DNA from 4 places in the Aneurinibacillus baijiui genome. Region 1 is predicted to be linked to each of the others. Evidence: riboswitches for the same ligand, from Rfam matches in the RefSeq annotation. Region 1 holds a riboswitch; each other region holds the start of a gene.
What was found. A riboswitch is a leader RNA that binds a small molecule or an ion and turns the genes downstream of it on or off. The one in region 1 is predicted to bind cyclic di-GMP.
Positions count from the first base shown of each region.

Region 1 (4,215 bases):
AGATTTCAAAAAGCGAAATAAATTGAAACAAAAGCTAAAAAAAATCGAGGAAGAGCTTGCACAGCGGGAGAAGCAGCACCAACGACTTACGCGGCAAACCGAAGAAGCTCTCTCACAGCTTGAAGAAGAATTAGGAGAATGGTTAAATACATCACTTACACAGACACTTGCCAGTGAAGAAGAAGAAAATCGCTTTCTATACGATCTAGTAGAAGCAAGCCAACGATTTGCGAACCGCCGCTGGGGCAATGAATTGGGAAAACTGCGCAGACAAACGTTTGAACAGTACCTTAAATGGGCCGCCAAGCTTAAAAAGCAGCCCGATCTACTTGCTTTTTTACAGGAAGTAGGGCGCAACATTCAATACTATCGCGCACAAAAACGTAAAATACGTACCACACGCATTCCGGAAGCATATGATGACCTGCGTCAGTCCAATGATATGGCACACATGCTTCCGAGCGAGGCTGTACTGCTGGCCGATGAAGACTATGAGCCGTATTTCATGGTGAAGTGGCTTGAACAAAAACTGATGACATATCATACAACCGGCTTTATCGAGGAACCCCAGAAAGGCCCAGTCATCTGCATGCTTGATACGTCACACTCAATGCGGGGCGGCAAACTCAGGCTTGCTCAGATTTTTACCATGACATTCGCCGCGCTCACCCTATTAGAAGGACGCGATTTCCTACTTCTCCTCTTCGGTGCCAAAGGCGAAGTAAAGGAGCAGCCGCTTTACCATCGTAAACCCAACTGGCCTGCTTTCTATGCCTTGTCACAGATGACATTTGGCGGGGGTACGCATTTTGATTCCCCTATTGCGCGCGGCATTGAATTTGTCCAGCAAAGCTCTGCCTTCCGCAATGCTGATTTCGTAATGGTGACAGACGGCGTCGGCCATATCTCTCCCCCTATACAAAACCAGCTAAGAGAACTCGGAGCACAGCGGCATGTGCGGCTTCACTCGCTCATCATCGGCTCTGCTCGCCAGCATCTAGCGCAGAAATACGACATTCTAGGCGTCTCACACCGCGTTCGCTTCGCTACAAACTGGGAGATGGGCGACGAGACTTCTACAGGGTTATTGCTCGATGTATTTGAACCTGCCGATCCACAGACAGCGCTTAGAAAATAAAAAACACGCAAAGAAGCAGGCTTTCCACCTGCTGCCCTTTGCGTGTTTTTTTATGTATACCACATAGATTACATACGTTTCCCCGGTTCGACCAATTGCAATAATTCGCGGTCGGGTCCATAGAATAGAATCATCCGTCCACCTTCAAGAGTGGGCTTCGGTTCCTCTGTATTAAACACGATTCCTTTATTCCGGTAATACGAAATCGCTTCTTCTATATTATCAACAGTAAAAGCAATATGATTTACAATCCCACTATCGCTATAGCTGCCCTGCGGAGCAAGATCACGAATCAGCTCAATCTCCATACCTGCCTGTGCATTATGATAGAGAAACGTCATCTCCCGCACCTCATTTTCCCCGCGCAGCCGAACCTGATAGTCGAACATTTCTTTATAAAAATCGATTGAACGATCCATATCTGATACGATTACAGCCACATGCTCCATTTTCTTAATCATATTCTTTCCCTCTTTCTATTGTCGTTGTTTTTCGTGCTTTTTTATATTCTACACTTCCGCACACATACAACAAAGAGACGAAAAGAAAATATACACATAATCTTGCAGTTTTGTTCAAAAAAGATGGTGTAAGTCTTTTGAACTATGATAAAATAATCACGGAGCGTTGAAGGATCTTTTGTATGTGGGCACTTGAGAGATCTGGAGCAGATAGTGCAACCGGCCAAATCTGGTCGGTTTTTTTATTTTATTACAAAGGGGAATGGTAAGCATGTCGGCTTATCGCTTAATTTCACCACAAACACTGAAAACAAAGCTTTTCTTTTCAATGGGAGTATTGTTTCTGCTTATTGGGATTCTCAGCGTTGTTCCTATAACTCTTACATTAAATTATGAACGAAAAGAAGAAATTCTTTTAAACTTATCTGAAACAATTCGCTTAGAACAGAAGTTTGTCGACACTTGGTTCGAAAAGCGGGTGCAAACCATACAGTATTTCGCTTCTCTTCCTTCAGCTAAGCAACATAACATCGAGGCTTTGCAAAAAAACATGCAAATTTTTTCCGAAAGCCAAAATGAATTCACTGCGCTTGTATTTGTAGATAAAAACGGAATAACAAGAATTGACACGAATGCAAGCACAGGGGTCGACCTTTCTGATCGTGAATATTTCAAGCAGGCACAGCAAGGGCATTCTTATATTACAGATGTGTTCATTGGAAGGGTATCGGGCAAGCCTATTATCATCGTCTCTTCGCCAGTTATGAATGAGAGGCATGAATTTCTGGGCGTTATATTCGGCTCAGTAGAACTGACTACCGTTAATAATTTGATGAAGCAACTACACTTTGGCAAAACAGGAGAAACCTATCTGATTGATAAACATGGACTTATGCTTACTGAATCCAGACATTCTCCCCCACACACAGTAAAGGAAACAGGCTTTGAAAGCAACATCATTATAGATCGTACCTCTGTTTTTAAGCATGTCATGGCGAATGCCCCACTTACCGAAAGCTATAAGAATTATCGGGGGGTTGAGGTATTTGGAACGTATCGCTGGGTAAAAAACCATGAATGGGCGATTATCGGAGAGATCGAACAACGTGAAGTTTTCGGCCCTTTCTATCATCTGCTGTTTATTATGGGGATTATTGTTTTCCTTGTTATTTGTGTTTCGTTGTTTTTTATTCGTTCCATTATAAAGCAAATCGAATATCCGATTCATTATTTGCTGCGAGGAGCCAAAATTATCGAAAGCGGGCATTATTCCTATACGATCGATAGCAGCGTGATCCAAAAAACACCGCTAGAAATGCGCCAGCTATGCGAGACGTATAATCGCATGTCTAGAGCACTGCAGCATCATCTACAACTGCTTGCAGAAAGCGAAGAACGGTATCGTTCCTTATTTGACCTCTCACCGCAAACCATCGGCGTACATAGTGAAGGGGTCATCGTCTGCATCAACCAGGCAGGTGTGCGCATGCTGAAGGAAGATTGTATGGAAAAAGTAATTGGGACATCCATCTATGATATTGTGCATCCTGACTTTCACGGTGCTGTGACGGAACGATCCGAAAAAATCACAAATAATGAGCCTTATGAACGTCTAGTCGAACAGAAAATCATTTGCAAAGATGGAACATTCATTGATGTCGAAATTACAGCAGCGCCCATTGTGTATAATGGGAAGAATGCCATTCAATTTGTTGTCCATGATGTAACAGCACAAACTAAAATGAAAGAGAAGCTGAAGAAAGCAAACGAAACTCTGCTCCAACTTTCCATTATAGACGGTCTTACAGGGATTTATAACCGCAGATATTTTGATCAAAAGCTGAAGGAAGAATGGGAACAGGCAGCACAAGCTTCCTCTCCTTTTTCTCTCGTTATGTTTGATATTGATCAGTTTAAATTATATAACGATACATACGGGCATCAGGGAGGGGATGAATGCCTTAAGAGGATTGCACGCGCCGTTGAGGAAGAAGTTCGGCAAGCGGGCAGCCTGATCGCCCGATACGGCGGGGAAGAATTTGCGTGTATTCTGCCCAACACTGACACAGAAGGCGCACTGCTTGTGGCAGAGAAAATTAGAGCGTGTGTTGAAAACCTGCAGCTCCCCCACTCCGCCTCCAAGATCGCACCGTTCGTTACTGTTAGTGTTGGTGCAGGAACAATGATCCCTTCTTCTCCACAGAAGCCGGAGGCCTTACTCTCATGTGCAGATAAAGCACTGTATCATGCAAAAGAGCACGGTAGAAACCAAACATGCCACTATCATCAGCAAAAAGTCGGCTAACCCTTTTCCTTTTCATGAACAAAACACTGCCGCCCCTATCTTAGAAGAGGCGGCAGTGAATTATCTATACGTATTTAAGCTTCATCCTGTACCATGCGCACGAGCATATGTGCGAGGTGGTGACGTTGATCCTGGTCGCCGACTTTCCATAATTCCTGAAGCAAGCGCTCTTCACGATTGCGCGGTTCTTCGTTAGCAGCTAAATAATCTCCTACCTTCTCCGCAGTTTTTGCCAGTGCTTCTTCGCCCATTCCTAACTTTTCGCCGAGGTGAATCTTATCTCCAAGGTAATTTTTGAATGAATCGAAGTT
Region 1 is NZ_JBFTXJ020000005.1:126,379-130,593, forward strand. Features, by position in the region: gene AB3351_RS11530 (hypothetical protein) at 1-1,138, shown strand, start outside; gene AB3351_RS11535 (VOC family protein) at 1,207-1,599, opposite strand; cyclic di-GMP riboswitch class II at 1,751-1,833, shown strand; gene AB3351_RS11540 (sensor domain-containing diguanylate cyclase) at 1,871-3,904, shown strand; gene AB3351_RS11545 (DUF3243 domain-containing protein) at 3,979-4,215, opposite strand, start outside.

Region 2 (4,215 bases), on a different contig from region 1:
CAGCGAAACATCGCGCAGGCAGCGCTAAAATCAAAAAGCGGGTATGTGCCATTATGGCGGAATTAAGTGGGAAGGACCTGTTAGAGATGCAAGCTCTGACGCTGCACTATGTTGTATATCGTGTCGTTGGCGTCGCGTTCTCGTATTATCAACCAATCCTGCCTGGGTGAGCGTGGAAGCGACATCATTCATTATGTGGGCGCTGGTGCATGTATAGGTTCGATTCCTGTGTCCTGAATAAAAGATAAGCAAAGAGACTATTTCAAGAGAATAGTTCATTTTTTAATGAAGGGCAATTAAGTTGCAAATGCGCTTAATGTATAACAGACCACCTTTAGTACAGATAATGGTGTATATGGAGGGAAGACATGGATATAAATTGGATCTGGCAAACACTTTTAATTTTTGTAGTGGGCGTGCTTCTATTAAGGATTAGTGGGAGAAGATCGATCTCTCAGATGAAAATACCGGAAACTGTGATTATGATGGTGGCGATTGGTACATTGCTTATTCAACCAGTAACAGGCAAGGGGTTATGGATATATCCAATTACAAGTTAATGGATTATAGGCACCCTTTAGAGTGTCCGAAGCTATCAGGAAGGGCAGGAATGAATGTGCTAGAAGTTCTCATACGAACGATAATGGCTTTTATTATCTTGCTTATTTTGACGCGAATTTTAGGAAAAAAGCAAGTGAGTGAACTTACATTCTTTAATTATGTAACAGGGATAACATTTGGTTCGATTGCAGCTATGATTGCAGTTGACAGAAGAATTTCAGCCGCTGAAGGTATAGTAGGTTTAATCGTTTGGACCATACTAACAATGCTTGTAGGCTACATTGGGTTAAAAGTACCGAGAGCACGTGTGCTATTAGACGGGGAGCCTACAATCATTATCAAGAAAGGAAAGATCTTAGAAAAAACAATGCGAGATGCACACTACAATATGGATGATTTAAGTATGATGCTACGGGAAAAGGGTTTCTTTTCTATTGAGGAAATAGAATATGCTATTCTAGAGCCGGATGGGCAGCTGTCTGTTCTGAAGAAACCAGTTTATCAAACACCAATAAACAAAGATATAAATATTGCTACAAAACCATTCAGGTATGTACCTACCGAGTTAATCGTAGACGGGGAGATCGTATATAAAAATCTCAAAGATTTAAATTTGGATGTAGCATGGTTAGACGAACAGATTCGGAAAACAGGACTTCACTCACTTGAAGAGGTATTTTACGCTGAACTACAAAGTGATGGTACTGTGTACATAGATAAAAGAAAAGATGCTTTGTATTAGCTTGAACTGTAACCCGAATAAGGGACTTTTTTTAAAGTGTTCATCATTCGAGTTACAGTTCAGTCTGTCAGAAGTTTTTTAATCTGCTTTTACAAGTGCGTAAGTAGGACGTGCATAGTGTAATTCCATTCGACAGAGCATACCTGTGATTTCACTTAAATAAGAAGTGCTTGTTTTACCGCTGTCGAACACTGTCATGAAATGTAGATATATGCGTAAGCGTTTTCAAATGTATTCGACAAAGAAACTTAGAAAAAAATTCTAAAAAAAAGAAAAAAATATCAAAATAGGTATAAAGAATAGTGTTTTATTGACCGATTAGTATAATATCACCAGATATTTTTACATTTAAAGTAAAACATTCATTTTTTCGGATCTTTTGTTGTAGTGTCTAAGTATGTCGTGTCATGGGTTGTTTTAAAACTTAATATCGTATGATGTCGAACGAAACGGCACCCACATTGAAAAATGTGCTCGCAAAACCACAGATCTAAGGTCAATGACTATGATGGCTGGGTTACCGAACTCCGCAACGTTTTTCGACAAGGCTATCCCATTTTTATAGCCTTTTTTGTGCTGTTTTCATACAACTTGTCTAACTATCATAGTGACTCATACGACTTTGCAAGAAGGACTGTACTATGCTCCAAAAATTGTAAGGTCATTACTGGAGGGTTTTCAATGAAAAAGTGGTTGGGAAAGCTAGCTACACCATCGATTAAGACAAAATTGCTTGGATCATTTCTTGCTGTCTCGTTAATCCCTTTGATTGCTCTTGGCGTCATTAATTTCTACTTTTCAAAAGACGCGATGATTGAATCAAACAAAGGGCATTTAAAATCCTTAGTTGATAATGCGTACATTCTGGCCGAGACGTTGAATAACGAGGCAAAGGCGGGAAAGATCACACAGGAAGAAGCGCAGGAAAAGTTCCGAATAGCGATAGCTGGGGAGAAGCAACCGGACGGAACAAGGAAGACGCCAACCAATTTGCCGCGCATTGGCGATGGCGACTATTTCTTTGCCTACAATAAAGAGATTCGTGCTGTGATGCACCCGAAGAATTTTGAGGGGCAAATCAAGGATCAGCCTAATGAATTAGGTGTAAATGCAAACCGTGATATGTACAACCAAAAAGAAGGCTATTACACATTCTTATGGAAGAACCCGGGTGAAACAGAACCGCGTGAGAAGATCGCATATCTTCGCTATTTTAAGGAATGGGACTGGGTTATTGTAATGGGCTCCTATTACGATAATTTCTATGAAAAAACACAAGAGAGTAAGGAAATCACAATCTATATGCTTCTTGTAGGCCTGGTGCTGGTAACGACGGTGTCCCTGTTAATTGCATCAAGTATCACGAAGCGGATCAATCGGGTTAAAACTGTGATGGAGTGTATGGGTCAAGGTGACTTCACCACAAGGGTTGCAGGAGATGAGCGGGATGAGCTTGGACAGATGGGACAAGCCCTCAATGAAACCATTGATAAGATTTCCGAGGTACTTTCCCAGGTTAAAGAATCCTCTCGTTTTGTGAAAAACTCTGCCGATCATCTAGCTGAGGGAGCACATCAATTAAAGAGCGCCTCAACAGAGATTGCCTCTTCTGTAGAAGACGTATCACAAGGATCGGAGCAGCAATCTGATACTCTGCAAAATCTCTCCAGCTATATGGAGGAGCTTGCAGCGAGCTTCGAGGATACATCGCATAATATGGCATCTGTTAATAGCATGGCAGTCAAAGCAAGAGAGGCCAGTATAGACGGAAAGGAAAACATTCAAGGAACGATTAAGCAAATGGGATCGATCAAGGATTCTGTGCAAGAGATCCAGGAAGTCATTACGCTGCTTAATCAGCGTACAAAAGAAATCAGCAATTTTGTCACTGTCATTACAGATATTTCTTCACAAACAAACTTGCTTGCACTGAATGCTGCCATTGAAGCAGCTCGTGCGGGTGAACATGGTAAAGGCTTCGCCGTTGTAGCAGAAGAGGTTCGCAAATTGGCTGAGCAGTCCGCAAAATCAGCAGAAGAAATCAAAAGTATTATCGGCAGCATTATCGAGGAATCAGAAAGAAGTAGAGAGACGGTTCGGATCAGCAGTGAAGCTGTGCTAGAAGGAACGGAAGTGGTTAAAGAGGCCGGTCAAGGCTTTGATCAGATTCTATCATTTGTAAATCAAGTGGCACAGGGAATCGAGAATGTCAATCGATCCATCCAAGAGGTAAACAAAGGGGCTCAGGACATTTCTAGCTCTGTAACCGAGCTTGGGGCTTTTAATGAGCAGACGAATGCGAGCACACAAAACGTAGCTGCATTAATTGAAGAACAGAATGCGATGGCGAAGGAAATTCATGCCGCAACAGAGACATTGGCTCACCAGGCAAATAGTCTAGATGATATGACAAAGCGTTTCACCGTATAAGCCCAGATGAGCATTGTAAGGGAGGTGATGCTGCGGAGTAGATCAGTTTAGGCAGTTGCTTTATGATACAAAAATCTTCAAGTAAAAGGGGAAAGAAGATGAATCGAATTGTAAGAGCTTCAGTAGGGGCTACATTGGCAGTTGTGTTATTTATGTTTACTTCCTTTAGTGCTCTCGCAGCAAATCGACCGACAACAATGGGTTCTGGCGGTATGGTAACAACTCCGCATTATCTCGCTTCTCAAGCAGCAATCAAGGTATTACAAGAGGGCGGGAATGCGGTGGACGGTGCGATTGCGGCGGCTTCTACGCTGGCAGTTGTATATCCACATATGAACAGCATCGGCGGCGATAATTTCTGGCTGATCTATAATGCAAAGACGGGCGAACTCAAAGCCCTGAATGCAAGCGGTCGTTCAGGTGAAAAAGCCACCATTGATTTCTATAAAAACAAAGGCTATAACACGATTCCAGCGCGTGGT
Region 2 is NZ_JBFTXJ020000010.1:14,083-18,297, forward strand. Features, by position in the region: gene AB3351_RS16940 (hypothetical protein) at 1-170, shown strand, start outside; gene AB3351_RS16945 (YetF domain-containing protein) at 611-1,303, shown strand; cyclic di-GMP riboswitch class I at 1,745-1,828, shown strand; gene AB3351_RS16950 (methyl-accepting chemotaxis protein) at 1,985-3,733, shown strand; gene ggt (gamma-glutamyltransferase) at 3,886-4,215, shown strand, end outside.
Region 2: it holds a riboswitch for cyclic di-GMP, as region 1 does, so the genes downstream of both, AB3351_RS16950 (methyl-accepting chemotaxis protein) here and AB3351_RS11540 (sensor domain-containing diguanylate cyclase) in region 1, are expected to answer to the same signal.

Region 3 (4,215 bases), on a different contig from region 1:
ATGAAAAACCCTGCTGCGAAAACTGACGGATACCAAGCAGAATTCCGGCCATTGCCATAGACCAGGCAAAACTTCCCGTCAAATACAGCGTCAGATATGGAATCAATGCATAAAAGCCCAAATTCATTAAAAAAGAACAGATAAACAGCACCCGTACACCTAACGGCGACATTCGCCATACATATCCAACCATACGTTCCCCTCCTCGCTTTCTACAATAAAGCAGGAAATGTCATTTGTATAACGAATGATTTTGATACATGTTATCTATTTTTTCGATTAAGCAAAGGGAAGGAGACATTCGCTTGGATTTTGAACAATTACGTACATTCATTGTATTGGCTCGCAACAAAAGCTTTTCTAAAACGGCTGAGGCTCTGCATCTTGTACAATCCACAGTTTCTTCGCGCATTCAAGCCTTAGAAGCTGAAGTCGGTAAACCCCTCTTCATGCGCGATCGGCGCAAGGTAGACCTTACTGCCGCCGGATATACATTTCTTCCATACGCTGAACGGTTGCTTTTACTCAATGAAGAGAGCTTGCTAAAGATACAATCTATGAAGACGTTTGAAGATCAGCTATCTATCGGTGCAACCGACACGTTATGGAAATATGTTCTCTGCCCTGTGGTTGAAACGTTTTTCAATCAATATCCTACCGTCTCACTAAAAATAAAAACAGGACATTCCTGGGATGTGGTGCATCATTTGAAGGACGGAGTTGTACAGCTCGGCTTTGTATACCTCCCACAGTCTATCCCGGGTTTTGAAGTACTCCCCTTCTATGAGGAGGAAATCATTCTCGTCTCCCATCCAGAGCATGAAGCAGCACGCTGGGATGCGGTAGCGCCTGAATTCCTTGCAAGCCTCCCTCTTCTATATGTGGATTGGGGAAACCCGTTTTATGAGTGGGTGAGTGAACTGCTTCCGCCTGAGTATGTTCCGCAACTGCACATCGACAATGTATCGATGCTCCTTGCTCTCCTGCAAAAAAACATCGGAATGGGATTTATCGTTCGATCCGCCGTAGAAGAAGAACTGCGTGCTGGGCGCTTAGCTGAGATCCAACTCACAGACGGACTCGTCCCTCCAAAACGCACTGCCTTTATTATGGCGCAGAAGGAACACCTGCACCGTCCCGCTATTCAAAGCTGGCTTAAAACCATGCAAGAGCTTAGACTGCTCTCCCTTTCTACAGAAAAAACTCCTCTTTGATTTACTCAAAGAGGAGCTTTCTATCTTCTACTCTACCAAACATCAAAACCTTTGGTTGTGTGGAAATGAATGAAGCCTTGTTTCTTTGCATACTCTGTACTCTTCGCCTTACCGCTAAAGGATATGGTAAATACAGAGAACGGATACTGCTTTTGAAGTGCGTGCAGTTCTGCCATCCGATCCTGTGCCCACTGATCCTTCGCTACGGTCGCGTAATCGAAGTTCTCCCACATAAAGCCGTCTACATAAGGAGCTGTATATCCAGTCAACGTACCGAATCCCCAGTTTTGAATCAAATATAGACTTGGGAATTGCGCCTTGATCTCACTCATAAATGCTGCCATGCCGAACTGCTGCAGTGTAAGCATTACAGGATCATTTCCGTGCTGGTCATCAATATCGCCTACTGTATCGAGAAATACCCCATCAAATCCTTTTGCGGCTACTTGATTTTTCACTTCATCCATCAATATTTGTTGATAGTGCGGGGAAGTAATATCCATTAAATACGAATCCCATTCAGCAAAATGAACCTTCTCATTCTCCCGGAGGAAGAAATCAGTGGCCTCGCATTTATTTAATAGCGTCTGATTCCATGACGCAACTTCCATTGTACTCACATAACCCATGACCATCGTGCCGCCTTTTTTGATCCGTTCGATATCGGCTTTGGTGTAATGATACGGCTCAACAATAACCATGTTGTAATTTTTCATTTCATTAAATACGCGTGCGGTCGGTTTACCATAGAAAATTTTATAGGAAGTCACCTGTTGGAATGGAGATACTTTTGCTGCACTCACGTAAGTTGAAGACCCTCCTAATCCGAATAGTACCAAAGTCAAAGACAACAGTGCGACTGTTAACTTCTTCACGAAAAATCCCTCCAGAGATACACAGAGGGATGGGTGGTTTCGCAGACTGGCAATCGGTACCTCCGCACTATAATAATATGCGCAGATCGACGACCCATGCCTTTGCGTCCTTGCTTTTCAACAAGTTTGCCCATCACCAGATATGTATGCAGTTAATTTTTTTTCTTACTTTTATTATACACGCGCATAGATCTTTAGCAATATAAAATAGTTAATTATCTTGTCACATACGTGACATTTACCTTACAATTTTGAATCCTGTTTTAAAAACTATCATTCCAAATACATATACATTTTTTCCCCTTTATATTTTGTTACACACTTTCCATTTGATGCCTTGTGAGCACCATAGGTACAATAAACGTTGGCCATATAAATATTTTTATCAATATCTGTACAATTATTATACAAATCGGGTAAAAGAAATGGAAAACGGAGGAAATAAATGTTTTATCGTCAGCATTCTCTCATAAGAAAATATGCTGAGCTTATCTGTGTATTCCTGGTTTTTGTTCTGTTGGATTGGTGGACAGAACTGCGATTTACAGAATTTCAGCCAGCCCCGACACTCTTTATCGCTCTTCTATTCTCACTGCGATACGGCTGGAGCGTCGGGCTTGTTAGCTCGCTTATGACTATTGCTTATATTGTAGGAACTGCGACGGTTCGTGGTGAAGATGTACTGTTGCTATTTTTTGATTTTGAGCGGGCAAAATGGCTGCTCTTTCATTTGATTCTAGGTATTATTCCCGGATTGTTCATCACTAATCTCCGTGAACAATATGAAGCGCAATACTATCGTAATCAGGAAATAATTGAAGAGAATCGGCAGCTGCGACGCGCGGTAGATCGATTGAGCGAGTCACGGAAGATACTTGAAGGGAAAATTCTCGAATCGGAACAAAGCATTCATACGCTGCTTGAAATTATGCGTGCACTTGATGCTAGAGATCCTGAGTCTACGATTACCCAAGCCGCCAAAATTCTGGCTGATTTTTTCAAAGCCGAGGAATTTGGTATCTATCATCTTGATCAATCAGAGACAGCCCTGCGGTTGAAGATACGAATGGGGCAATCCGAAAAGTTAAAACCAACCCTGTTTATCTCAGATTCTCGCTTCTACAGTCGATTACTGCGAGAAAAAACTGTCATTATGCGCCGAGCAGATGACGAGGCATCTACACCTGTCTTAGCAGGTCCCATTCTTCGCGAGGGCAGAATTAAGGACGTGCTGATTATTAGCCGCATTGCTCTGGATCGTCTAACTCCACAAAGCGTTCAATTCCTGCATCTTCTGTTAGAGCTTATTTCTGACAGCACTGAAATCGCAGCGCTTCGCCTCGAAGAGAAGGGAGCGGGAATTACATACCCTGGCACCTCCATCTATTATCCGGAGGCTTTCCAGCGACGCGTGCAGATTGAGCGGGAGAGAGAGGCCGAGCTTGAACAGCCGTATACAGCATTTGATATATCGCTTCCTACACATTTACAGCTTGAGGCAGATGAATGGAGCAAGCGCCTAGAGCCGCATATGCGGGAGGTAGATATCGTCGGCTATGACAAACGCGATAACAAACTTCTTTTCCTGCTTCCGGCAACCGACCAAGAGCAGACGAAGAATTTCATCGAACGGATCATGCCTGTGATTTCATATGACAAGGGGGAGTAAAATGTACATCGTTTTTTTCTTTGTGCTGCACACATTAGCATTGTTTCTGCTAAGCCGTCTACTCCTTCCTTCTCTAACAGAAGAAAAGCGCGGAGCAGCTTCCTGGATCTTTGTTGTTTCCATCTTTCTTCCCTTTATTGGTGAAATCTTAGGGCTTATCGTCTGGCTTGCTGAAAAAAAGACGCATAACCGCTCAGCTTTGGATACATATGATGAGTATACGCGAATACATGTGGATAACTACGAGAATATCATTGAAGAAGCCGCGAACGATTATCGTCTGCTTCCGATCATGCAGAGCTTGGAGATGGATGATAGCGAAATAAAAAAAGAAATGCTTATCCGTCTGTTGGACTTGAATATAGGACAAAAAGGTAAATATTTGTACACAGCCTTACAAAATGAAGATACGGAGGTCGTGCATTATGCTGCAACATCAATCAATGTCTTAAAAGAC
Region 3 is NZ_JBFTXJ020000024.1:15,102-19,316, reverse strand. Features, by position in the region: gene AB3351_RS23200 (MDR family MFS transporter) at 1-193, opposite strand, end outside; gene AB3351_RS23195 (LysR family transcriptional regulator) at 306-1,214, shown strand; gene AB3351_RS23190 (endo alpha-1,4 polygalactosaminidase) at 1,247-2,089, opposite strand; cyclic di-GMP riboswitch class I at 2,135-2,230, opposite strand; gene AB3351_RS23185 (hypothetical protein) at 2,535-3,758, shown strand; gene AB3351_RS23180 (tetratricopeptide repeat protein) at 3,760-4,215, shown strand, end outside.
Region 3: it holds a riboswitch for cyclic di-GMP, as region 1 does, so the genes downstream of both, AB3351_RS23190 (endo alpha-1,4 polygalactosaminidase) here and AB3351_RS11540 (sensor domain-containing diguanylate cyclase) in region 1, are expected to answer to the same signal.

Region 4 (4,215 bases), on a different contig from region 1:
AATGTTAGCTCGCTTTGATTTTAGAAAGGTGGACAGAGCGTCAAGTCTGTTTTGATTATTCAACGTTTCCATGCCCCCTCATCATACGAATGATCATAGTAGTAATTATACTAGGATAAACAACAACTTGTAATAGGATAAGTAGCATGTGAAAATATAACAAAATATTCAAGGGGAGGGATCAAGCTTGGAGCGTGTAGTGATTACAGGAATGGGAGTCGTCTCACCACTGGGCAATGAAGTAGCAATGTTATGGGAAAATTTGGTTAATGGTAGGTCAGGTCTTTCTTTTATTGATACATTTGATGTAAGCGGGCATAAAACAAAAATTGCTGGACTCGTCCGTGATTTTCATGCCGAGGAACTTCTAGGACGCAGGGATGCAAAGCGTATGGATAGATTTTGCCAATTTGCCTTAGCTGCAGCCGAGCAAGCATGGATCGATTCGAACCTAGATATGGATCAAGTCGATCCGACACGTCTGGGTGTCTATGTTGGCTCCGGCATAGGAGGAATTGAAACATTCATTAAAAATGTGGATCTGCTTCGGGAGAGAGGAGCGGGCCGGGTAAGTCCTTCGTTAGTATCCGCAATGATTTCGAATGCGGCTGCAGCGCAAATTAGCATGAAATGGGGCGCGATGGGTCCTTCGATGTCGCCTGTTTCTGCTTGTGCAATCGGCAATACAGCGATTGGCGAAGCGTCCAGACTTATTCGATTCGGGGGAGCGGATGTTGTCTTTGCGGGCGGCACGGAGGCTTCGATAACCGACTTGTCTTTGGCCAGCTTTGGGAATGCTACAGCTTTATCTACAAGGAATGATTGTCCGGCTAAAGCAAGTCGTCCGTTTGATGAGAATCGGGATGGATTTGTCATGTCGGAAGGCGCAGGCATTCTCCTTCTCGAATCGTTGTCTCACGCATTACGAAGAAACGCACGAATTTATGCTGAGGTTATTGGCTATGGTGCAAGCTCAGACGCGCATCATATGGTATCTCCGCATCCGGAAGGTAAAGGCGCATACCATGCTATGAAAATGGCGTTACAAGATGCTCAGATTTCTTTGGAACAAGTCAATATCATTAGTGCTCATGCGACCAGTACGGAAGCCGGTGACATATCGGAAACCATAGCCATTAAAAAATTATTCGGAGCGCAAGCATATAACATCCCTATAACAGCGAATAAGTCTATGACCGGCCACATGTTGGGTGCAGCGGGTGGGGTAGAAGCCATTGCGCTGGCAAAATGCCTGCAGGAAGGAACGATACCTCCTACAATCAATCTAGAACATGCGGACCCGCTATGTGATTTAGATTATGTACCTAATACTGCCCGTCAGGCAAATGTAGAGATAGGGTTATCCAATTCATTTGGTTTTGGCGGTCACAATGCGGTAATCATTTTAAAAAAGTATGAGTAATGTGTAGTATTACAAGCAGTTATGTTCTACGGGAATTGGTAGATAAAGGTTGCGTATATGGCGGATAAAAGAAAAATAGTGAATACCTATTCCATTGTGCACTAATTTTTTGTATCCTAATGTATGTCGAAAAGGCAAACTCATTGAAAGATGAGGACGCAAAACCACGGGCCTACTGTATAAAAAGCTACGGCAGCCGGGTTACCGAAAGGAGAAAAAAATGAAGCGGAAGTATTCACGTGAGTTTAAGTGCAAGGTCGTACAGCAGGTATTGGAATGTAATAAGCCTGGCAGCATAGCCAGACAGCATCGAATCAACAGTATTATGATTTTTCGGTGGATGAATGAATATAAGCAAGGAAAATATGATAGTGAATCTGTATAAAATGGGGCTGTCTAAAAAGCCAAGCATGTTGATGTAACAGCATGCTTGGCTTTTCCGTCTATATCATTGCCTCCTTTGTTAATGACCAAAATGAGCAAAAAAAAATCCGGCACGGGGCCGGTACAGAAAAGAAAATATTGGGGGGTTCTTGTTAATAAGTTACCACAATTGGTAATTATTTCATCTAGGCAAATAAGTGGAACTTATACAAAGCCGCCTTAAACGGATAAGTAGGAACATAAGCGTATATTATTTTTGATTTACTTTACGATTGCATTCCCTGTAATCTGTCTGGTTAGTTTTATCACCTGCTATTGATTTCCTTATATGTAAGCAGTAGGGTTTAGGTGTGACTATATTGTGACTTCTTCATGACAAAAGAACCTTTCCGTGGGTACATGTAATCGGTAAAATAGATTTACAAGTTAGAAAAAATATAAATGACCTTACGAGAGGCACACCTTACTAACAATAAAGGTCAGGTAAAAAACAAATACCTAATCAAAATACTTGAGAAAAAGGCAAACCTGACTGAAAAGCAGGGACGCAAAGTTCCAGGTCTACGGTATAGCACTATGACGGCTGAACTACCTCTTAAGAATTTGCGGGGGGCGAAGATGGTTAGGAAGCAGAACGAACTTGATCAAGAGTGGGTGTCTCTTATGCTGATTGCACGTGAGTTAGGAATTACCCCGGAAGAAATAAGAAGTTTTTTAAAAAGCGAAAGTAACGCTATACACCAAGTGGTGCTAGAGTCTAAAGAGATGACATACCATTCATATAGGATAAGATGAGAACCTTCTGTCTATAGGGCAGAGGTTTTTTTGTTTATGAGCAGACACAAGCGTATGAGGGGTATTCTCAAAAGTAGCACTTATATAGTATGATCCAATACAAGCAGTAGCAATATGCCCCAGCATCGCTTTATTTGCCAAATAGACTGAAAGAAAGGGCGGAACCTGTATGGCTGTTACACTGCGTATTTGCCATAAGTGTGCGGATGACGTAAAAAAGCTGAAGAAAAAGCTCAGCAAAATAGAACCGAAAGCAAAAATCTGCGTGGGATGTCAGTCGATGTGCAAGCTTGGCAAAAAGAAGGAATTTGTTATCCTCGGTAAAGATGAAATGGTAACAGGAAAGACGACGAAGAAGGTTGTTAAAAAGGTAGGAAAGCTGCTTGCTCGATAAAGTTTGTTTCCGATTGCTCCATTACTAGAAAATATAATTTATTTTTTCTAAATTTCAGTATACACAATAGGAATAAATTGGTTGATAGCGAATATGTGAATAAGAGGATGGAGGTAATGGATGCAATGAGACCACGCAGAAGAAATACAAAAGCATTTACAAATATGGCCTGGGCAGCATTTATTTTGTCGTTTGCAGCGATGTTCATCGGGATTTACACATTAGATGCCCCGCTTCCGGTGAAAGGATATTACATCGTATCAGCGCTTTTCTTAACCATGAGTTCTTTTGTACTGCAGAAGACGATTCGGGATAATCAAGAAGATGATGAAAGGTACGCTGACGAGTTTAACAAAGAATAAGTTGATGCCGCAAAAAAGGATCGCAAAACTTCTAAGGTATACGGAAGTTTTACGATCCTTTTCATTTGGAGATGAAAGGGGTTGCTACATGGCGAGATAGTTCTTTAATGCTTGCTGCAACGTTCCTTTCATTTCTGCTCTGTCTTTGAATGATATGCCTTCGTTAATCATTTTTCTTACAACTTCAGGGCGTAATCCTGTAATGATAGTACTGCATCCCATCATTGAAATCCCATCAAAAATTCGTAATAGATGGTGGGCTACCTCCATTTCCATCTGAAGGACGCCAGACAAGTCCATGATTAACGTTTGAATATGTAAGTTACCAATCTCCATTAATACTTTTTCTTCTATGATTTTGGCTCGATACGCATCAATTTCTCCAATCAAAGGCAAGATACATATAGATGGGGAGATTGGTATAATAGGAACAGAGAGATTATGAACTAATTTCTTTTGCGATTCAATTAATTTATCCTTGTATGCTGAATAGCTAATGAAAAAGTTGTTAAGAAATTGATCAACTAATTCATTGATTCTTTTCTCCATTGCATAAAATTCTTCGCGTGTAACATGCTTGCCTTGGATATGATCGTAATGGTATAGAAAATTCCATAACGTTCTTCGGATCGCTTGTACCCATTCTAATTTGAATTCCAATGTTAATGAGTACTTCGCCCATAAGATTCCTTCCTGCTTGGCGAAAGCAATAAGCTCCTGCTCCCGATTTTCCACAACATACAAGACAAGCCGATGAGCATTTAGTAAAAGGTTGATGTTACCGATTAAGTGGATTTCTTTGATTTTTTCTCGCACATTAACGGCTTCCGCTAATAGCATGTCCTCAAATATTTGTT
Region 4 is NZ_JBFTXJ020000007.1:79,747-83,961, reverse strand. Features, by position in the region: gene AB3351_RS14365 (helix-turn-helix transcriptional regulator) at 1-63, opposite strand, end outside; gene fabF (beta-ketoacyl-ACP synthase II) at 188-1,423, shown strand; cyclic di-GMP riboswitch class I at 1,547-1,632, shown strand; gene AB3351_RS14355 (transposase) at 1,644-1,808, shown strand; cyclic di-GMP riboswitch class I at 2,319-2,403, shown strand; gene AB3351_RS14350 (anti-repressor SinI family protein) at 2,384-2,602, shown strand; gene AB3351_RS14345 (hypothetical protein) at 2,772-2,996, shown strand; gene AB3351_RS14340 (YiaA/YiaB family inner membrane protein) at 3,122-3,358, shown strand; gene AB3351_RS14335 (STAS domain-containing protein) at 3,443-4,215, opposite strand, start outside.
Region 4: it holds a riboswitch for cyclic di-GMP, as region 1 does, so the genes downstream of both, AB3351_RS14350 (anti-repressor SinI family protein) here and AB3351_RS11540 (sensor domain-containing diguanylate cyclase) in region 1, are expected to answer to the same signal.